DNA from 3 places in the Bacillus sp. CPT56D-587-MTF genome. Region 3 is predicted to be linked to each of the others. Evidence: a T-box and tRNA genes for the amino acid it is inferred to sense, from the RefSeq annotation. Region 3 holds a T-box; the other regions hold tRNA genes.
What was found. The T-box of region 3 lies ahead of alaS (alanine--tRNA ligase). A T-box ahead of a tRNA ligase gene usually reads a tRNA of that ligase, here a tRNA-Ala.

Region 1: it encodes a tRNA-Ala, which carries the amino acid that the T-box ahead of alaS (alanine--tRNA ligase) is inferred to sense. The anticodon was not compared.
Region 2: it encodes a tRNA-Ala, which carries the amino acid that the T-box ahead of alaS (alanine--tRNA ligase) is inferred to sense. The anticodon was not compared.

What each region holds. Positions count from the first base shown of each region.
Region 1 is NZ_JBYTEF010000001.1:5,024,567-5,031,701, forward strand. Features, by position in the region: gene glmM (phosphoglucosamine mutase) at 1-371, opposite strand, end outside; gene AC3WVZ_RS26045 (CdaR family protein) at 364-1,845, opposite strand; gene cdaA (diadenylate cyclase CdaA) at 1,838-2,659, opposite strand; gene rocF (arginase) at 2,908-3,801, opposite strand; gene AC3WVZ_RS26060 (glycerate kinase) at 4,012-5,157, opposite strand; tRNA gene AC3WVZ_RS26065 (tRNA-Ala) at 5,275-5,347, opposite strand; tRNA gene AC3WVZ_RS26070 (tRNA-Gly) at 5,358-5,429, opposite strand; tRNA gene AC3WVZ_RS26075 (tRNA-Lys) at 5,438-5,510, opposite strand; tRNA gene AC3WVZ_RS26080 (tRNA-Gln) at 5,516-5,590, opposite strand; tRNA gene AC3WVZ_RS26085 (tRNA-Tyr) at 5,656-5,739, opposite strand; tRNA gene AC3WVZ_RS26090 (tRNA-Val) at 5,757-5,832, opposite strand; tRNA gene AC3WVZ_RS26095 (tRNA-Glu) at 5,838-5,912, opposite strand; tRNA gene AC3WVZ_RS26100 (tRNA-Thr) at 5,937-6,009, opposite strand; tRNA gene AC3WVZ_RS26105 (tRNA-Asn) at 6,014-6,088, opposite strand; rRNA gene rrf (5S ribosomal RNA) at 6,098-6,213, opposite strand; rRNA gene AC3WVZ_RS26115 (23S ribosomal RNA) at 6,305-7,135, opposite strand, start outside.
Region 2 is NZ_JBYTEF010000001.1:4,521,580-4,528,714, reverse strand. Features, by position in the region: rRNA gene AC3WVZ_RS23440 (23S ribosomal RNA) at 1-1,084, shown strand, start outside; rRNA gene rrf (5S ribosomal RNA) at 1,186-1,301, shown strand; tRNA gene AC3WVZ_RS23430 (tRNA-Val) at 1,306-1,381, shown strand; tRNA gene AC3WVZ_RS23425 (tRNA-Thr) at 1,386-1,461, shown strand; tRNA gene AC3WVZ_RS23420 (tRNA-His) at 1,471-1,546, shown strand; tRNA gene AC3WVZ_RS23415 (tRNA-Leu) at 1,569-1,649, shown strand; tRNA gene AC3WVZ_RS23410 (tRNA-Gly) at 1,679-1,753, shown strand; tRNA gene AC3WVZ_RS23405 (tRNA-Leu) at 1,770-1,858, shown strand; tRNA gene AC3WVZ_RS23400 (tRNA-Arg) at 1,862-1,935, shown strand; tRNA gene AC3WVZ_RS23395 (tRNA-Pro) at 1,946-2,019, shown strand; tRNA gene AC3WVZ_RS23390 (tRNA-Ala) at 2,036-2,108, shown strand; tRNA gene AC3WVZ_RS23385 (tRNA-Met) at 2,129-2,205, shown strand; tRNA gene AC3WVZ_RS23380 (tRNA-Ile) at 2,210-2,286, shown strand; tRNA gene AC3WVZ_RS23375 (tRNA-Ser) at 2,304-2,396, shown strand; tRNA gene AC3WVZ_RS23370 (tRNA-Met) at 2,424-2,500, shown strand; tRNA gene AC3WVZ_RS23365 (tRNA-Asp) at 2,504-2,579, shown strand; tRNA gene AC3WVZ_RS23360 (tRNA-Phe) at 2,592-2,667, shown strand; tRNA gene AC3WVZ_RS23355 (tRNA-Thr) at 2,682-2,757, shown strand; tRNA gene AC3WVZ_RS23350 (tRNA-Lys) at 2,768-2,843, shown strand; tRNA gene AC3WVZ_RS23345 (tRNA-Gly) at 2,857-2,927, shown strand; tRNA gene AC3WVZ_RS23340 (tRNA-Ile) at 2,938-3,014, shown strand; tRNA gene AC3WVZ_RS23335 (tRNA-Asn) at 3,022-3,096, shown strand; tRNA gene AC3WVZ_RS23330 (tRNA-Ser) at 3,104-3,194, shown strand; tRNA gene AC3WVZ_RS23325 (tRNA-Glu) at 3,200-3,271, shown strand; gene AC3WVZ_RS23320 (L-lactate dehydrogenase) at 4,019-4,963, shown strand; partial or broken gene AC3WVZ_RS23315 (IS1182-like element ISBth7 family transposase) at 5,224-6,593, opposite strand; gene AC3WVZ_RS23310 (S8 family serine peptidase) at 6,780-7,135, opposite strand, start outside.
Region 3 is NZ_JBYTEF010000001.1:4,010,709-4,017,843, reverse strand. Features, by position in the region: gene recD2 (SF1B family DNA helicase RecD2) at 1-775, shown strand, start outside; gene AC3WVZ_RS20700 (YrzR-like zinc ribbon domain) at 903-1,091, shown strand; gene AC3WVZ_RS20695 (YrzQ family protein) at 1,110-1,238, shown strand; gene AC3WVZ_RS20690 (hypothetical protein) at 1,285-1,497, opposite strand; gene AC3WVZ_RS20685 (AI-2E family transporter) at 1,674-2,741, shown strand; gene AC3WVZ_RS20680 (PH domain-containing protein) at 2,786-3,130, opposite strand; T-box leader at 3,372-3,591, shown strand; gene alaS (alanine--tRNA ligase) at 3,632-6,274, shown strand; gene AC3WVZ_RS20670 (IreB family regulatory phosphoprotein) at 6,351-6,617, shown strand; gene ruvX (Holliday junction resolvase RuvX) at 6,621-7,034, shown strand; gene AC3WVZ_RS20660 (DUF1292 domain-containing protein) at 7,047-7,135, shown strand, end outside.

The sequences.
Region 1 (7,135 bases), 1.0 Mb from region 3:
TCTTGCTCATCTGTTAATTTAAAGCCGTCTGAACCAAAGAATTTAATACCGTTATCTTGTACTGGATTATGAGATGCAGAAATCATAACACCCGCTTGTGCATCTAGTGCTTTTGTTAAATAAGCAACGCCCGGTGTAGAAATAACGCCAAGGCGCATTACTTCTGCTCCAGTTGATAATAGACCTGCTACTAAAGCTCCTTCTAACATATGACCAGATACACGTGTATCACGACCGATAATTACTTTTGGACGATCTGTATCTTTTGTTAATACATAACCCCCAAAACGTCCAATTTTGAAAGCTAATTCAGGTGTTAACTCCTTATTTGCAACTCCGCGTACTCCATCTGTACCAAAATATTTACCCATTATGATTCGCTCCTTTTTCTTGCTCTTTTTGATTATCTACTGTTGGTTCTTGACTCGTTTCTTTATCTTTATCTTGATTTTGATTTTGGTTTTGATTCTTTTCCTGTTCTTTTTCTGAATCAGGTTCAGGATTTTTTGGTTTCTCATTTTGATTTTCTTGATCCGTATTTGAATCCGGTTGTTGACCATTACCCTGTACTTCTTTATCTGGTTTTTCTTTCTTCACAATAGTAACTTTAGCACTTTTTTGTTTTGGCTCTATTGAAATATTACCAGGACCGCTCACTTGAATGGAAATATCTTTCGTCCCTGAGGATACATTTTGCAGATTAATTACCGCTGTTATTTGAGCAGCTGTTATTTTATCTACTATACTTGCTTCTCCTGAAATATCAACACTTATCTTTCCATCTTGCGGCGAAAGTAGCTGAGCAGTAACATCTTTAGACAGTCCATTTTTCTGGATTGGGATACCATCAATCGTTTTTGTTTTCGTTTGTTTTGTTTTTTGCACTCCCACCGAAACCTTCACTTGATTCGGTTTTGCACTTGTTACACCCTTGGGTAATAAAACAGAGGCATCGAATGTTGTAGACTCTGTCAATTGACTAAGATCTACTTCGACCCCCTCTAGCGATTGTATATTATCCAAAATATCTTTTGGACCAGCTATCGTTACTTCTCTCGGTTCAACACTGATATTTGTAACCGCCAATCCTTCTGCTAAACTCCCCTTCTTCGTATACGTTACAGGAACAGTTTTTTCAGTATTATTGGCTGTAGTTTGCGTTGCCACATTCAACGTTACACTAATCTTAGATGGACTTGTTCTTACATTTAAACGTTTTCCTTCTTTATTGTATAATGTAACTTCGGGCGTTTTTGTAACAGTTTTATTAACACCTTTTAAATCAACATACGCTTTGGCAGAGGAAATGCTTTCAATTTCTTCTTTCGTCCCAACTACCTCAACAGTATCCGGTTTAAGGCTTGATTTTTCTAGAGTAGCCCCCGCTGGCATCTGATCCTCATTTGATAATTTCAGATCTACATGAACATATTTTCTCGCCTTTTCATGAAGAGTAACTTTAATTGTTGATGGCTGAACTGTTCCTTTCACATCATCTGGAAGCCCGTTCGTTTTTAAAGAAATCTCATAAGTTCCTTTTGGACTATCTCGCAAATCAACCGGTATGTCAAATTGTTTTTTTGCTTTTGCTGTAGCAACTGATGCTTTTGGGCCTTCTAATTTTACTTTAACGCCCTCTGCCGGAATACCACTTACAATATATTTCTCCTCATCATACTTAAGATTAATAGCATAATTAGTTAATGTTTCTTTCGTATCATTTGCAAAAGGTAATATACCTGATGTCGTATTTTTTTCAGTTAACGTCGCTGACATAAAAAGCATACACGCCAATAGTAATGAGATCCCTTTTAAAAACCAATGATTCTCCATTAACTTATCCATGACGCTTTCTCCTCCAATTCCATAAAGACGAAGAAGTCGTTTTTTCGTTTCCACTAAATTCAGCTAATAACATATCTTTCAGCTGTTCTGTCTTCAAATCACGATGCAACTTACCATTTTTCGTTAAAGAAATTTGACCAGTTTCTTCAGACACAACTACTGTAATACTATCAGTAACTTCACTAACTCCCATTGCAGCACGATGTCTAGTTCCTAATTCTTTAGAAATAAACGGACTTTCTGATAATGGAAGATAGCATGCTGCTGCTTTAATTGTACTTCCTTGCATAATTACCGCTCCGTCATGAAGAGGTGTATTTGGAATAAAAATATTAATAAGTAATTCCGATGATACGTTTGCATTAAGCGGAATACCCGTTTCCACATAATCACCCATACCGGTCTCTTTTGACAAAGTAATTAATGCACCAATTCTACGTTTCCCCATATATTCGGTTGCTTTTGCTATCGCTGTTGCAACCATTTCAGGTTCATCATCCTCATGCGTTCCAACACGCGAAAATAAACTCCCGCGCCCTAGCTGCTCAAGTGCTCTTCGCAATTCTGGCTGAAAGATAATAATAACGGCTAAAAATCCCCACGTTAATACTTGTTCAGTTAGCCAAGATAGCGTACGCAATTCAAGGAAAATACTGATCATCTTAACGACGATAATAACTGTAATCCCTTTTAAAAGTTGAACAGCTTTCGTCCCTCGGATTATAAGAATTAGCTTATATATAATAAACCATACAATGGCAATATCTAATGCCGTACTAAGATATTTCAAAATGGTCGTATCTTCAAAAGGCATGCTATCCCTTCCTCCTACTTACGAGCAATTCTATCCATATATTGAAATATTGTTTTATGCTCTATCTGTATGTATTTCCAACAACTAGTTAATTATACCATACATGAAACAAACGACAATTACAAACAACCCCCTTTAGCTCAAATTGGTAAGATGTCAAACATTTTTATTGTACAGTATAATATAAATCATTATTATACGCTTATTTTCAAATAAAAAAAGCAACTTCTCAGTTGCTTTTCTTACATTTATTTTAGTTTTTCACCGAATAAAGAACCCATTAAAGCAACTGCTGTTGTTGCCGTTCTATTTCTCTCATCTAAAATCGTATTTACCTCAACAAATTCAGCAGATGTGATAATATCAGCTTCTGCTAACATTTCCATCGCCAAATGACTTTCACGATAAGATAGACCGCCAATTACAGGCGTTCCAACACCTGGTGCATCATGAGGATCAAGACCATCTAAATCTAATGATAAGTGTACACCATCGGTATGAGATAAATATGCGATTGTTTCTTCCATCACAGCCGTCATCCCCATACGATCAATTTCATGCATTGAGAACACTTTAATACCTTCATTGCGAATGAAATCTTTTTCTCCTTCATCCAATGCACGCGCACCGATAATTACGACATTCTCTTTTTTCACCTTTGGATATGCTCCGTATAAATCTACAAGTGAAGAATGTCCATAACCTAAACTTGCTGCAAGTGACATACCATGAATATTTCCAGATGGTGAAGTTTCCTCTGTATTTAAATCACCGTGTGCATCATACCAAATAACGCCTAAGTTTTTATAATGTTTTGCTACACCAGCTAATGTACCGATAGCAATACTATGGTCACCACCTAATACAAGTGGAAAACGACCTTCTTCTATAATATGATCCACCTTACTTGCTAATTCATTACATACAGTTGCAACTTGTGTAAGGTTTCTTAATTTTGTATTTTCATCTATCTCTTTTTCTCTCTCTATACATATATCTCCCATATCTTTAACGTCATATCCAATTTCTTCAATTCTTTCAATTACCCCTGCATAACGGATCGCGCTCGGTCCCATATCAACTCCACGACGCATCTGTCCTAAATCCATTGGAACTCCAATAACTGAGATTTCTTTTTTCATAGATAGTATCCCCCTTTTATGCCTTCACTAAATATTTTAAATCTTTTATATAGTCTGACTCAACTCGACATTTTTCTGTATGGATATACAATTTATTCACTTATATTCACGTTGAAAACCAAATTTTAAGACTATTCTATGTATAAAGTTAACTTAATGAAACAATCGCAATCACTATTATTAAATAATAATAATAAAACACTCCTATATTTAGAAGTGTTTTTCTGATGCTATTTTCCATACTGTTGCAATATTCTTCGTTGTCATTTCAATATTTTCTTCTGCTACTTTATATGCTTCTTCTAGTGTCATCGGTCTCGTTGTGATACTAAATACCGCATCTATTCCTTTCTCGTACACAGCTGAATAATCAGATGATACAGACCCTCCAATAGCAATTACAGGCACAGAAAAACGTTTTGCACGCCCCGCAACACCCACAGGAGCCTTTCCATATGCAGTTTGTTTATCTATTCTACCTTCACCAGTTATAATAAGATGTGCATCTTCTATATGTTTATCGAAATTTGTATAATCTAATACAATTTCAATGCCCCTACGCAAGTCTCCCTTTAACACTGAAATAACAGCCGCTCCCATTCCTCCCGCTGCCCCTGCACCAGGTATTTCAGATACATCAAAAGATACATATCGTTTAAGCATATTCGCATAATGTTGTAAATTCTCATCTAGCTCTTTCATCATCTCTATATTTGCACCCTTTTGTCTCCCAAATACGAAAGATGCTCCCTGCATTCCGACTAATGGATTATCCACATCACATGCCGCTTCTATCTTTACCCCCTTTAAGCGTGGGTCCATTCGTGAAAAATCAATAGTAACAATCGAGTGTAATGTGCCTCCAGATGGATCTATTACTTCACCCTTACCATTTATAAACCTTACTCCTAAAGCCGCTAACATACCTGCCCCGCCATCATTTGTAGCACTTCCTCCAAGTCCTAAAATTATGTACTCCACTCCTTGATCTAGCGCATGTAATATAAGTTCTCCTGTTCCTTTTGTCGTTGTAATAAGTGGGTTGCGCTTTTCAACTGGAACGTGCTGTAATCCTGATGCTGCTGCCATTTCAATAAACGCTGTCTTTTTATCTTTAGAAATGCCATAAAAAGCTTGTATACCTTCTCTAAGCGGTCCTGTCACACTAATTGATATAATTCTCCCCCCTGTAGCATCAACAAGTGATTCAACCGTCCCTTCTCCTCCATCTCCAATTGGTATTTTCACATACTCTGCATTAGGAAAAATTGCTCTAAAACCTCTTTCAATAGCTCCACATACTTCTATAGCTTTTAGGCTTTCTTTATATGAATCAGATGCAATAACAACTTTCACAATTATCTCCCCATCCCTTATTTTTACGTTTTCTTCATTTTAAACGACAAGTATAAAAGTTGTCTTTTTAAACACAAAAAAAGCTTACATCGTATGATATAAGCTTTTTTATTTAGATGGAGCCTAGCGGGATCGAACCGCTGACCTCCTGCGTGCAAGGCAGGCGCTCTCCCAGCTGAGCTAAGGCCCCTTATTAATTAAGCGGAAGACGGGATTCGAACCCGCGACCCCAACCTTGGCAAGGTTGTATTCTACCACTGAACTACTTCCGCAAAAATGATGAGCCATGAAGGACTCGAACCTTCGACCCTCTGATTAAAAGTCAGATGCTCTACCAACTGAGCTAATGGCTCGTAAATGGCTGGGCTAGCTGGATTCGAACCAGCGCATGACGGAGTCAAAGTCCGTTGCCTTACCGCTTGGCTATAGCCCATTAATATTTACTAGTATGGTTATCTTTTCAAAAAAATAAACCCTCTCAGGTTATTTTAAAGAAAATGGTGGAGGGGGGCAGATTCGAACTGCCGAACCCGAAGGAGCGGATTTACAGTCCGCCGCGTTTAGCCACTTCGCTACCCCTCCGACATTTTAAATATATATGGTGGAGGATGACGGGATCGAACCGCCGACCCCCTGCTTGTAAGGCAGGTGCTCTCCCAGCTGAGCTAATCCTCCAAAAGTGGTGACCCGTACGGGATTCGAACCCGTGTTACCGCCGTGAAAGGGCGGTGTCTTAACCACTTGACCAACGGGCCAAAAAAGTTTTAAACCTATTCCCAAGCTTCCAACCGGGCTTGAACCGGTGACCTCTTCCTTACCATGGAAGTGCTCTACCAGCTGAGCTATGGAAGCATAATGGCTCCGCAGGTAGGACTCGAACCTACGACCGATCGGTTAACAGCCGATAGCTCTACCACTGAGCTACTGCGGAATAATATTAGCCTGGCAACGTCCTACTCTCACAGGGACAAGGTCCCAACTACCATCGGCGCTAGAGAGCTTAACTTCCGTGTTCGGTATGGGAACGGGTGTGACCTCTCTGCCATCATTACCAGACTTTTATCATTATAAACATTTCTTTCGAAATGTCAAGAAGAAATTTTAATATATATTCCTTCAAAACTAGATAACATTTGCTACATATTATATGGTTAAGTCCTCGATCTATTAGTATTCGTCAGCTCCACATGTCACCATGCTTCCACCTCGAACCTATCAACCTGATCATCTTTCAGGGATCTTACTAGCTTACGCTATGGGAAATCTCATCTTGAGGGGGGCTTCATGCTTAGATGCTTTCAGCACTTATCCCTTCCGCACATAGCTACCCAGCTATGCCCTTGGCAGAACAACTGGTACACCAGCGGTGCGTCCATCCCGGTCCTCTCGTACTAAGGACAGCTCCTCTCAAATTTCCTACGCCCACGACGGATAGGGACCGAACTGTCTCACGACGTTCTGAACCCAGCTCGCGTACCGCTTTAATGGGCGAACAGCCCAACCCTTGGGACCGACTACAGCCCCAGGATGCGATGAGCCGACATCGAGGTGCCAAACCTCCCCGTCGATGTGGACTCTTGGGGGAGATAAGCCTGTTATCCCCGGGGTAGCTTTTATCCGTTGAGCGATGGCCCTTCCATGCGGAACCACCGGATCACTAAGCCCGACTTTCGTCCCTGCTCGACTTGTAGGTCTCGCAGTCAAGCTCCCTTATGCCTTTGCACTCTACGAATGATTTCCAACCATTCTGAGGGAACCTTTGGGCGCCTCCGTTACACTTTAGGAGGCGACCGCCCCAGTCAAACTGCCCACCTGACACTGTCTCCCGGGTCGATAAGACCCGTAGGTTAGAATTTCAATACAGTCAGGGCGGTATCCCACCAGCGCCTCCACCGAAGCTAGCGCTCCGGTTTCAATGGCTCCCGCCTATCCTGTACAAACTGTACCAAAATTCAATATCAGGCTACAGTAAAGCTCC
Region 2 (7,135 bases), 510 kb from region 3:
AGTATAGGGGGTGACACCTGCCCGGTGCTGGAAGGTTAAGGAGAGGGGTTAGCGTAAGCGAAGCTCTGAACTGAAGCCCCAGTAAACGGCGGCCGTAACTATAACGGTCCTAAGGTAGCGAAATTCCTTGTCGGGTAAGTTCCGACCCGCACGAAAGGTGTAACGATTTGGGCACTGTCTCAACCAGAGACTCGGTGAAATTATAGTACCTGTGAAGATGCAGGTTACCCGCGACAGGACGGAAAGACCCCGTGGAGCTTTACTGTAGCCTGATATTGAATTTTGGTACAGTTTGTACAGGATAGGCGGGAGCCATTGAAACCGGAGCGCTAGCTTCGGTGGAGGCGCTGGTGGGATACCGCCCTGACTGTATTGAAATTCTAACCTACGGGTCTTATCGACCCGGGAGACAGTGTCAGGTGGGCAGTTTGACTGGGGCGGTCGCCTCCTAAAGTGTAACGGAGGCGCCCAAAGGTTCCCTCAGAATGGTTGGAAATCATTCGTAGAGTGCAAAGGCATAAGGGAGCTTGACTGCGAGACCTACAAGTCGAGCAGGGACGAAAGTCGGGCTTAGTGATCCGGTGGTTCCGCATGGAAGGGCCATCGCTCAACGGATAAAAGCTACCCCGGGGATAACAGGCTTATCTCCCCCAAGAGTCCACATCGACGGGGAGGTTTGGCACCTCGATGTCGGCTCATCGCATCCTGGGGCTGTAGTCGGTCCCAAGGGTTGGGCTGTTCGCCCATTAAAGCGGTACGCGAGCTGGGTTCAGAACGTCGTGAGACAGTTCGGTCCCTATCCGTCGTGGGCGTAGGAAATTTGAGAGGAGCTGTCCTTAGTACGAGAGGACCGGGATGGACGCACCGCTGGTGTACCAGTTGTTCTGCCAAGGGCATAGCTGGGTAGCTATGTGCGGAAGGGATAAGTGCTGAAAGCATCTAAGCATGAAGCCCCCCTCAAGATGAGATTTCCCATAGCGTAAGCTAGTAAGATCCCTGAAAGATGATCAGGTTGATAGGTTCGAGGTGGAAGCATGGTGACATGTGGAGCTGACGAATACTAATAGATCGAGGACTTAACCATATAATATGTAGCAATGTTATCTAGTTTTGAAAGAATATAAAAAACTTGTTGACTTTCGAAAGTAAATGAGTTTTTTATATTCTTGTCTTAAATGAATACAGTCTGGTAATGATGGCAGAGAGGTCACACCCGTTCCCATACCGAACACGGAAGTTAAGCTCTCTAGCGCCGATGGTAGTTGGGACCTTGTCCCTGTGAGAGTAGGACGTTGCCAGGCAAATGGAGGATTAGCTCAGCTGGGAGAGCACCTGCCTTACAAGCAGGGGGTCGGCGGTTCGATCCCGTCATCCTCCACCATTTAGCCGACTTAGCTCAATTGGTAGAGCAACTGACTTGTAATCAGTAGGTTGGGGGTTCAAGTCCTCTAGTCGGCACCAGAAATCATGGCGGTTGTGGCGAAGTGGTTAACGCACCGGATTGTGGCTCCGGCATTCGTGGGTTCGATTCCCATCAGTCGCCCCATTTTTCTTAAATAAATTAATATGCGGGTGTGGCGGAATTGGCAGACGCACCAGACTTAGGATTTGGCGCCTTTGGCGTGGGGGTTCGACTCCCTTCACCCGCACTTTTAATTAAATAACTCATACATGTCTTGCGGAAGTAGTTCAGTGGTAGAATACAACCTTGCCAAGGTTGGGGTCGCGGGTTCGAATCCCGTCTTCCGCTCCAATTTTCAATATGACATGCCGGGGTGGCGGAACAGGCAGACGCACAGGACTTAAAATCCTGCGGTGGGTGACCACCGTGCGGGTTCGACCCCCGCCCTCGGCACCATATGCGCCCGTAGCTCAATTGGATAGAGCGTTTGACTACGGATCAAGAGGTTAGGGGTTCGACTCCTCTCGGGCGCGCTTTTATTAACGGGAAGTGGCTCAGCTTGGTAGAGCACCTGGTTTGGGACCAGGGGGTCGCAGGTTCAAATCCTGTCTTCCCGATATTCCTAAAAAACATGGGGCCTTAGCTCAGCTGGGAGAGCGCCTGCCTTGCACGCAGGAGGTCAGCGGTTCGATCCCGCTAGGCTCCACTTATATTAATATCATTTATGGCGGTGTAGCTCAGCTGGCTAGAGCGTACGGTTCATACCCGTGAGGTCGGGGGTTCGATCCCCTCCGCCGCTACCATAAAGGACCTTTAGCTCAGCTGGTTAGAGCAGACGGCTCATAACCGTCCGGTCGTAGGTTCGAGTCCTACAAGGTCCACCATTAGACGTATATATCTCGGAGGTATACCCAAGTTCGGCTGAAGGGATCGGTCTTGAAAACCGACAGGCGGCGAGAGTCGCGCGGGGGTTCGAATCCCTCTACCTCCTCCATTTTTTCTAAAGTAAATATTTTATCATCGCGGGGTGGAGCAGCACGGTAGCTCGTCGGGCTCATAACCCGAAGGTCGCAGGTTCAAATCCTGTCCCCGCAACCAAATGGTCCCGTGGTGTAGTGGTTAACATGCCTGCCTGTCACGCAGGAGATTGCCGGTTCGACCCCGGTCGGGACCGCCATTTTTACATAAAGGCTCGGTAGCTCAGTCGGTAGAGCAGAGGACTGAAAATCCTCGTGTCGGCGGTTCGATTCCGTCCCGAGCCACCATTTTGAAAACGCAAGCCGACTTAGCTCAATTGGTAGAGCAACTGACTTGTAATCAGTAGGTTGGGGGTTCAAGTCCTCTAGTCGGCACCACTTTCAAAATGAGCCATTAGCTCAGTTGGTAGAGCATCTGACTTTTAATCAGAGGGTCGAAGGTTCGAGTCCTTCATGGCTCACCATTTACAATTTAATGCGGGTGTAGTTTAGTGGTAAAACAAGAGCCTTCCAAGCTCTGGTCGAGAGTTCGATTCTCTTCACCCGCTTTTCAATTATGGGCCTATAGCTCAGCTGGTTAGAGCGCACGCCTGATAAGCGTGAGGTCGATGGTTCGAGTCCATTTAGGCCCACCATAATTGTTCCGCAGTAGCTCAGTGGTAGAGCTATCGGCTGTTAACCGATCGGTCGTAGGTTCGAGTCCTACCTGCGGAGCCATATTTATAGAGAAGTACCCAAGTGGCTCAAGGGGCTCCCCTGCTAAGGGAGTAGATCGCGAACGCGGTGCGAGGGTTCGAATCCCTTCTTCTCTGCCAGAACTGGCCCGTTGGTCAAGTGGTTAAGACACCGCCCTTTCACGGCGGTAACACGGGTTCGAATCCCGTACGGGTCATACTAAAAGAGATAGCATAATCTGCTATCTCTTTTTTGTTGTATAAAAATGGACTTTGGATAGTCTGCTTTTTTATGCAATAGAAGAAATATGAAGTATTCGCTGTTGCAGTTGGGTACATAGAGAGCCGTAAATACAATCATGTTAATTATTTGGACCTGTATGAATATGAAGGAATTAACTTCAACTTGAACTTTTACCCCAGCTGTATGGCTGTAGCCTCCTACACTTGGAGAAACCGATGAAAATGCATCTGGGAGCTACTGTGGAAAATAAATAATATATAGAAGAAGCTGCTTTCTCTCAATAGCTGTGATCTACTGAAGACAGCTTTTTTATGTTGTCAGTATTGTCGAGTTTTGTCGGTAAGTCGATATATTGCAAAAATCGCTGATATAATTTGAGTTACGATCGATAAATTTTAATAATCGCTGATATATTTGGAGTTACGGTCGATATATTCTAAAAATCGCTGGTATAATTTCACTTACCGACAAAAACCACAAGAAAATCCCTTTCACAATCTAAAGAAAACGCCTCCATTGAAATGGATTCCACACCTATTCCAATAACTTTACACTCTATGTGAAAAAGTTCACAAATAGGTCATAATTTGTGAAGTAATTCACAATAATACGTGCTACAATATGAATGTAAAGAAGTTAAACAACATTAAATTAGTATTTTAATTAATTACTTAAACAATCATAAAAAAATATACGTGAACAATAGAGAGGGGAAATTACCATGAAAAAAGGTATCAATCGTGTAGTATTAGTAGGAACAGGAGCTGTAGGTTGTAGTTACGCTTACTCAATGATCAACCAAGGTGTAGCTGAAGAATTCGTATTAGTAGATGTTAATGAAGCAAAAGCAGAAGGGGAAGCAATGGACTTAAGCCATGCGGTACCATTCTCTCCATCACCAACAAAAGTTTGGAGCGGTAGCTATGCAGATTGTAAAGATGCAGATTTAGTTGTTATCACTGCTGGGTTACCACAAAAGCCAGGTGAAACTCGTTTAGACTTAGTTGAGAAAAATACAAAGATCTTTAAACAAATCGTTCGAGGCATTATGGATAGCGGATTCGATGGAATCTTCTTAATCGCAACTAACCCAGTTGATATTTTAACTTACGTAACTTGGAAAGAATCTGGTTTACCGAAAGAGCGCGTAATCGGTTCTGGTACTACTTTAGACTCTGCTCGTTTCCGTTACATGTTAGGTGACTACTTAGATGTAGATCCACGTAACGTTCATGCTTACATCGTTGGTGAACACGGTGACACTGAACTTCCAGTATGGAGCCACGCTACTATCGGTGTACAAAAATTAGAAACAATCTTAGCTAACAACGAACAGTACAAACAAGAAGACTTAGACAAAATCTTCGAAAACGTACGTGATGCAGCTTACCATATCATCGAGCGTAAAGGTGCAACTTACTACGGAATCGGTATGTCACTACTTCGTGTAACTAAAGCAATCTTAAACAACGAGAACAGCGTATTAACTGTATCTGCATACCTTGAAGGTCAATACGGCGAGAAAGATGCTTACGTAGGTGTTCCAGCTGTAATTAACCGCGAAGGTGTACGTGAAATCGTAGAACTTGAGCTAAATGAAGATGAAAAAGCGAAGTTCGCTCATTCTGTAAAAGTATTAAAAGAAACAATGGCACCAGTACTATAATAATTGCTAAATAGTTCAGAGGTGGGAAACTGCTTCTTACCTCTGAACTTATATAATTTAATATAAATTCCTTTTCCGGTTTCCCTTGTATATCCCCAATATACCCCTTTTGCTGGATAAGGGTCGTTTATAGAAAAAGAGCACTCTATTTTACGTAGAGTGCTCTTTCAGAGTGTTGGGAAACCCTTTAGGGTTCCCAACACTCTGGAATCTTTTTTGATTTTAGCGAATAAAAACAACATAAAATAATAGAATTTTAAAAAATAGCCCTCCACCTGACCCTTTTTGGTCAGGTGGAGGGCTATTTTTTTCATGTTTTGACAAGCTGCGGTGAGATAAGCTTGCATTTGGACAGACTTCAGCCCTCGAAACCGGGCATAGCGGTAGCCATGTAGTTCTTTGGCGTCTGCAAAGCTTCGCTCTATAGTGGAACAGCGTACTTTATACAACCTTTTCCCTGTAGCTGTTAGCTTGTTTTTTCTAGCAATATCCTTATATTTCTCCCACACATGATGAGTGATAACTTTTTGTTTTTGTTTCTTTGAAAAGCACACCTCACGTAACGGACAAACAGCGCAGTCTTCTGGATTCGATTTGTATTGACGGTATCCTTCACGATCAGTTGTTACATATTCTAGAATACATCCCATCGGACAAGCGAAAACATTCATTTCTTCTACATATTTAAATTGGCTTTTCGGTACTTCTTTATTCCGTTTTCCAAATCGGCGATACCCCATCACCATAAATATATTCCGTTCTGATAGTTTCTTACAGATATATCCTGTAAAATAGCCAGCATCAAGGGCAACAGCTTCTACTTTGAAGTCGAATTTATCAATCTGAGCTTGGAGGCGTGCTAAATACGGCTCGGAATCTGCCATATTTCCAGCCGTTACATAGGTATCTGTAATAATATTGTACTTCGCATCAGTCGTACGATGATCCAAGAAATGAAAACCATTTGGTTTTCCATCTCTCATTAAAAATCCACTATCTGGATCCGTTGTACTTATACGAGTTTTTTTGGTAGGGGTATCACTTTCCTTTCTAGGTTTTAATTCTTTTTTCCATGTACCTCACGATCTTCGATTACCGCAGCTTCTAGCTCGTCTATATAAAACTTTGCTTTTTCTTTTTTATATTTATGTACAAATTTATTTTTATTGGCATTGGCCTTAATATGTGTAGAATCTGTCATCAGTGCACGTCCTCCTACCATCCGGTGCTCCGTCGCTTGTCTCACAATCTCATCAAAAATTTCTTCGAAAATATTTGTATGAATAAAACGAGTACGACGATTCCAACTGATTGTAGAGTGATCCGGAATAGTATCCGATAGAGAAAACCCTAAAAACCAACGGTAGGCAATATTCGTTTTAATTTCCTTTTCCAATTGACGCTCAGAACGAATACCGTAAAAATATCCAATAAACATCATCTTAAATAAAACAATAGGATGAATGGACGGGCGTCCATTGTTTTCACAGTAATAAGGGCGTAACTTCTCTTCAATAAAATCAAAACTAATTGTCGCTTCAATTGCACGAAGGAAATGATCTTGTGGAACCAACTCTTCTACAGAAACAGATACACGCTCATCACGATGATTTTTTAAAGCACCCATCATAAAAAATCTCTCCTTTTCCTCTTTTTTATCAGTGTTGACACATAAAAAGAGGTTCAGACACAAAAACAGGCTGTGGAGAAGACTTTCTCCACAGCCTGAAAGAGCACTCTATTTTACGTAGAGTGCTCTTTATTATTCCGCTATTTGCCGGGCAGTAAAACCTCAATTGATTAAAGTTTCACTTTATTATTTTTTAGGCGTTAATCCTAATTTCTTTAAAATATCTGCCAGTGTACCGCTTTTTGATTTTTCTACAGGTGTTTGTGATTTAGATGCATCTGGCCCTTTTTTCAAGAAGTTCTTTTCAACGAAGCGAATATCTTTTTCGTCGACAATACCATCTTTATTAAGATCTCCGTCTTTTACAGTTAGTCCTTTTTTACCATAGTTGCTAGCAATGATTTCAGCATCTTTAATATCGATTACTTTATCACCATTTACATCGCCGGCAAGGTTTTCGTCAGGTCTTGCATAATAATATTGGCCAAGCAACTTACCGTCTTTTTCAGTACCAAGTTTCGTTGTTAGGCGGCTTGTTAAAT
Region 3 (7,135 bases):
ACTTGCCCATGCGATAAAAAATGGAACTCTACCACCAGATTTAGCGCAAAACAAAAAAGATCGTTCGTTTATCAGCTGTACAGGGGCTCAAATTGTTGAGGTTGTGAAAAAAGTTTGCGAAAATGCTAAAACAAAAGGCTTTAGTGCAAGGGATGTTCAAGTATTAGCACCGATGTACCGCGGGCCTGCTGGTATTAATGTATTAAACGAAGCGCTGCAACAAGTATTTAATCCGAAGAGGGAAAAGAGTAAAGAAATTGCTTACGGTGATGTTGTGTACCGAAGAGGTGATAAAGTACTGCAACTCGTGAATCAGCCGGAGAGCCAAGTGTTTAATGGTGATATTGGGGAAATTGTTTCGGTGTTTTATGCAAAAGAAAACGTTGAGCAACAAGATATGATTATCGTTTCATTTGATGGAATTGAGGTAACGTATACGAAGCCCGATTTAAATCAAATTACGCATGCATATTGTTGTTCCATTCATAAATCACAAGGTAGTGAATTTCCGATTGTTATTATGCCAATCGTGAAAAGTTACAACCGTATGTTACGTCGTAATTTAATTTACACGGGTATTACAAGAAGTAAGAAGTTCCTTATTATTTGCGGGGAGGAAGCAGCTTTCCAATCTGGTGTAAATCGCCTTGATGATGCAATGCGTCAAACAACTTTAGCTAGTCGCTTGCAAGAATCACAAGGAGAAGTACAGATGGTCACAGTTAATGGCGAGGAAATGGACGTGGAAAACATTTCACCGTATGATTTCATGTAACAAGGTGAAATTATATAGTGAAACTTTCAAACGCATAGCGTTGAAAGGCTCCAGTAATGTATAAATGAATGCAGTTTGGACATAATGGCGAATAGAATCTGGGAGACTGTAAGGAGATGAAAGCCATATGTTCATTTGTCCAAATTGCAAAGGGAAAGACATTGGAAAAATAGGTGTCAACCAATTTTATTGCTGGAATTGTTATATCGAATTATCGGTTTCAAAGGGGAAAATCCATACACATCAAGTTGAGGAAGACGGTTCATTAAGCTCTCTTGATGATTTATTTGATGAGAATGAAAGAACGATCGGATAACGAAAAGGGGGATTTACTTTGAATCTACGCAATTCATTAATCGCATTAGGTGTTGGAGCTGCAGCATATCAATATGCTCGTAAACAAGATGTATTTTCAAAACGCAATATGAAAAAAGCACGTAAGATGATTAAGTCTTACTTATAATCATTTCGATAAATTGAAAAACTCCCTTGTAGACAAGGGAGTTTTTTTATGCACCCATATGCAAATAAAAAAGTCCGATCTCTGAGAAAAGATAAGATAGACCGTAGCAGCCAACGCCAAGTATTCCATACTGCCATAATTGCTTCGCTTTTTCTTTACGTGAGGAATGAATAAAGAACCCCTTCCAAATACCGAACCCGATACAAATCCATTCAAGAATCATAAAAAGTGCTGATAATCCAAGCATAAACAAAACCATAATTAGCCCTCCTGATTATATTAATTCATGCTGTATTCTCAGGGGTGGTTGTCCTTGTTATGTTATTTATATGTACGTCTTTAAAAAACAGTATGGTCCGTATGAAAAGATTTTAAAAGTTTCGCACATAACCTACCCCATTTATTTTCAAAATAAAGGTGGAGGAGGTTTTTCATGTGAAGAATCTTAAAATCATTTGGATATATCGTTTAGGATTATTGTTACTTGTTTTTCTTTGTCTGCTCGTCTTTTTAAAAATTAAGCCGCTATGGGCACCGATTATTTTTGTATTTAAAGTAGCAATCACGCCGTTTCTTATCGCGTGTTTTATTGCGTATTTATTGCACCCTTTAATTGAAAAAATTCATAAGGAAGGGATGCCCCGTACACTTGCCATTTTGCTCATTTATATCCTTTTCTTTGGCGGAATTGGTTATGGGATTTATAAAGGAACACCAGTTGTTATTAAACAGTTACAAGAGATTAATGAACAATTTCCCCAGTTTACAAAGATGTACGATTCGTGGATGGATGGCGTTACAGAACAAACAGCGAATTTCCCTTCGTTCATTCATGAAAAGGTGAAGCAACTTTTTGTGGGTGTGGAAACGAAGATTCAAGCGCTTTTAAATAAAGTGATGAGTACAGCTCGTGGTGTACTCGATTCATTGCTCATTATTTTCTTAATACCGTTTATTGTATTTTACATATTAAAAGATTATGGTGAGTTTTATCATATCTTTTGGAAACTAGTCCCAAGTAAATGGCGAGGTACGGGGCAAATGCTTGCGAAAGAAATTGATAAGTCACTTGGAAGCTATATTCGAGGACAGTTATTTGTTTGTTTAGTATTAGGGGGAGTATCAGCTCTTTCTTTTTGGTTTATCGGTATGAAATATCCATTATTGCTTGGCATTATTATTGGGGTAACGGATATAATCCCATACTTCGGTCCTATTTTAGGAGCGATCCCGACGTTAATGATTGCAGCAACAGTATCAACGAGTTTACTTATTAAGGCGGGGATCACGATTGCGATTTTGCAATTTGTGGAGAGTAACATTTTATCGCCTTACATCGTTGGTAAGTCACTTCGTATGCATCCCGTTATTATTATGCTTGCCTTACTAGTTGGGGGAGAGGTAGCTGGGATTGTAGGATTGCTAATATCGGTTCCGATTTTAGCAGTTATTCGCACTGTCATTGTTCATGTGAGACCGCTCTTGAAAAAAGAAGATGTGTAAGTATAGAAGCCCTCTATGTAAGAAATAGAGGGCTAATCATATATTTATTTAGAAAGTTGCTCGTGTATTTTTTGAATGAGGGAGCTCACATCATTTGTTTGAATATGTTTTATTTTTTTCCATTCGTTATCATACATAAATATAATTTGATTGTTGAAAAGACGCTTTTGTTCTTTTAGATTAGAAATTTTTGCGAAAGAGTACTCTTCAAATATTGGATTCTTACTTACATCTGGCCCATAAAAGAATAGTCTTTTGTTCGTTAAAATTAGCAATCCTGGCCTTGCGACGGAACGATAAATAAATATGTCTAATGAACATGCTGCGTAAAATAATATCGTTTCGTCAGTCGCTAATATGTTTTTAGCTTTGCTAAGTAAGGTTGTCATTGTAATCGCTCCTTTATTTTATTAACAATAATTTAATTATAGCAAAAAAAGTAATATTTAGAAATTTTTATAAATCATTCTTATAAGGAGATTCCGATTTGTTAATAAACGCATAATATATGAAAAGGCTGTTAAGAATGAATAGTAGAATACCTATGATAAATAAGCAATTAATACAATATAAATGATTATCTACATTGACAAACTTAAGAGAATTCTATTATATTTAGTCATATAATACATTAAATCAATGACGGAACAAGTACGTTACAGTCCATTTATAGAGAGAAGCTTCCATATGGCTGAAAGAAGCTTTAAATGAAGGGTAACAGAAAGCTAATCCTGAGAGCAGCTAATCACTGCCGTCTTGCCACGTTACGGCACCATGAGGTGATGAATTGATTGTTATTGTAATCAATTCATAATTAGGGTGGTATCGCGAGTTAACTCTCGTCCCTTTTATAGGGACGGGAGTTTTTTATATTTAAGGAGGAAAATACAATGAAACAACTAACAGGCGCACAAATTCGTCAAATGTTTTTAGACTTTTTCCAAGAAAAAGGACATGCAGTAGAACCTAGTGCATCACTAGTTCCACATGAAGATCCATCTCTTCTATGGATTAATAGTGGTGTAGCTACATTAAAAAAATATTTTGATGGACGTGTAATCCCACAAAATCCACGTATTACAAATGCTCAAAAATCAATTCGTACAAACGATATTGAAAACGTAGGGAAAACAGCTCGTCACCATACATTCTTTGAAATGTTAGGAAACTTCTCAATTGGTGATTACTTCAAAGAAGAAGCAATTACATGGGCTTGGGAATTCTTAACGAGCGACAAATGGATCGGATTCGATAAAGAATTACTATCAGTTACAATCCATCCAGAAGATGAAGAAGCATTCACAATTTGGAATGAGAAAATGGGCGTTCCAAAAGAGCGTATTATCCGCTTAGAAGAAAACTTCTGGGATATCGGTGAAGGGCCAAGTGGACCGAATACAGAGATTTTCTATGACCGCGGAGAAGCTTACGGTAATGACTTTAGTGACCCAGAATTATATCCAGGCGGAGAAAACGAGCGTTACTTAGAAGTATGGAACCTTGTATTCTCTCAATTTAACCATAATCCAGACGGTTCATATACACCACTTCCTAAGAAAAACATTGATACAGGGATGGGTCTAGAGCGTATGACATCTATCGTTCAAGATGTACCTACGAACTTTGATACAGACCTATTCATGCCGATGATTGGTGCAACAGAAACAATTTCTGGTGAAAAATATCGTAATGGCGATTTAGAAAAAGATATGGCATTCAAAGTAATTGCTGACCATATCCGTACAGTAACATTCGCTGTTGGTGACGGTGCTCTTCCATCTAACGAAGGCCGTGGTTATGTATTACGTCGTTTATTACGCCGCGCTGTTCGTTATTCGAAGAAATTAAACATCAACCGTCCATTTATGTTTGAATTAGTACCGGTTGTTGGAGAAGTAATGAAAGACTTCTATCCAGAAGTACTTGAAAAGAAAGATTTCATTGCGAAAGTTGTGAAGAACGAAGAAGAGCGTTTCCATGAAACACTTCATGATGGTGAAGCGATTTTAGCTGAAGTAATTGCAAAAGCAAAAGAAGAAAAAACAACTGTTATTTCTGGAGTAGATGCGTTCCGTCTATATGACACATACGGTTTCCCAATTGAATTAACAGAAGAATATGCAGAAGAAGCTGGCATGACAGTTGATCATGAAGGTTTTGAAAATGAAATGGAAAAACAACGTGAGCGTGCACGTGCTGCTCGTCAAGACGTTGATTCCATGCAAGTTCAAGGTGGTGTCCTTGGAGAAATTAAAGTAGCGAGCGAATTCGTTGGTTACGGTACAGTTGCAACAGAAAGTAACGTTGTTGCACTTGTGAAAAACGGCGAATACACAGACAGCTTACAAGCTGGTGAAGAAGGACAGTTAATTCTTGATGTAACACCATTCTATGCTGAGAGTGGTGGACAAATTGCAGACCGTGGTTACCTTCTTGCAGATGGTGTGAAAGTTCTTGTAAAAGACGTACAAAAAGCACCAAACGGCCAAAACTTGCATAAAGTTGTTGTTGAAGAAGGTACATTAACGAAAGATGCGGCTGTAAAAGCTATTATCGATACGAAAAACCGTAGTAGCGTTGTAAAAAATCATACAGCAACTCACTTACTACACCAAGCATTAAAAGACGTACTTGGAACACACGTTAACCAAGCAGGTTCTCTTGTAACTTCTGAACGTCTACGTTTTGACTTCTCTCATTTCGGTCAAGTACAAGCTGACGAATTAGAAAAAATTGAGCGTATGGTAAACGAAAAAATTTGGGAAAGTATTGATGTTGAGATTTCTCAAAAAGCAATCGAAGAAGCGAAAGAAATGGGCGCAATGGCATTATTCGGTGAAAAATACGGAGATGTTGTACGCGTTGTACAAGTTGGCGATTACAGCTTAGAGCTTTGTGGTGGTTGTCACGTTGATAATACAGCTTCTATCGGTATTTTCAAAATCGTTGCTGAGTCTGGTATTGGTGCAGGAACTCGTCGTATTGAAGCAGTAACTGGTAAGTCTGCATACGAATTAATGAACGATCAAGTAGGTTTATTAAAAGAAGCAGCAGGAAAAATGAAAACAAATCCGAAAGATATTTTAACAAGAGTTGATGGTCTATTTGCTGAAGTGAAACAACTGCAAAAAGAAAATGAATCTCTTGCTGCGAAATTAAGCAATATCGAAGCTGGAAACTTAACTGATTCTGTAATGACAGTTGATGGTGTGAATGTATTAGCAGCGAAAGTAAATGTTGCAGATATGAACAACTTACGTACGATGATGGATGATCTGAAAAATAAATTAGAATCAGCAGTTGTTGTATTAGCGTCTGTTAATGACGATAAAGTAAACATCCTAGCAGGTGTAACGAAAGACTTAATTAGCCAAGGTTACCATGCTGGTAAACTTGTGAAAGAAGTAGCTTCTCGTTGCGGCGGTGGCGGTGGTGGCCGTCCTGATATGGCACAAGCAGGCGGTAAAAACCCAGCTCAAGTCGAAGAAGCTTTAGCATTTGTACAAGAGTACGTTAAATCTGTTTCAAAATAAAGAGATAGTAGTGTACAATGGTAGGGAGAGGAGAAGTTCTTCTCCCTATACTTACTATATAAGTGAGGTGCTTGAAATGGACGGTTTTGATAAAACAATGAAGTTTAGCATTCAAGATGAAAAACAGAGTGTCCATGTAAATGATGTACTTTTAACTGTGTATGATGCACTTCAAGAAAAAGGCTATAATCCGATTAACCAAATCGTCGGTTATTTATTAAGTGGAGACCCAGCATACATACCTCGCCATAAAGATGCACGTAGCATCATTCGCAAGCTTGAACGTGATGAGTTAATTGAAGAGCTTGTGAAGTCTTACTTGAAACATCATCGTGAGGAGTAGTTTATGCGGATATTAGGTTTAGATGTAGGTACAAAAACAGTCGGAGTTGCAATTAGCGACGAGATGGGCTGGACAGCACAAGGATTAGAAACAATTAAGATTAACGAAGAACGAGGTCACTTTGGTTTTGATCGTATTTCTGAGTTAGTAAAGCAGTACAATGTGGACAAAATAGTAGTAGGTTTACCTAAAAATATGAATGGTACAATTGGCCCACGTGGTGAAGCGTGCCAACAATTTGCAGAAAACCTACGAGAGCTGTTACAATTAGACGTTGTAATGTGGGACGAGCGTTTGTCAACGATGGCAGCGGAACGTCTACTCATTTCAGCTGATGTAAGTCGTAAGAAGCGAAAACAAGTAATCGATAAGATGGCTGCAGTCGTAATCTTACAAGGATTTTTAGATAGAAAATAAGAGGTGACCAAAATGGAAGAACGTCAAATTACAATTGTAGACGAAAAAGGTAACGAACATTTATGTGAAATTATTTTCACTTTTGATGCTGACAAATTTGG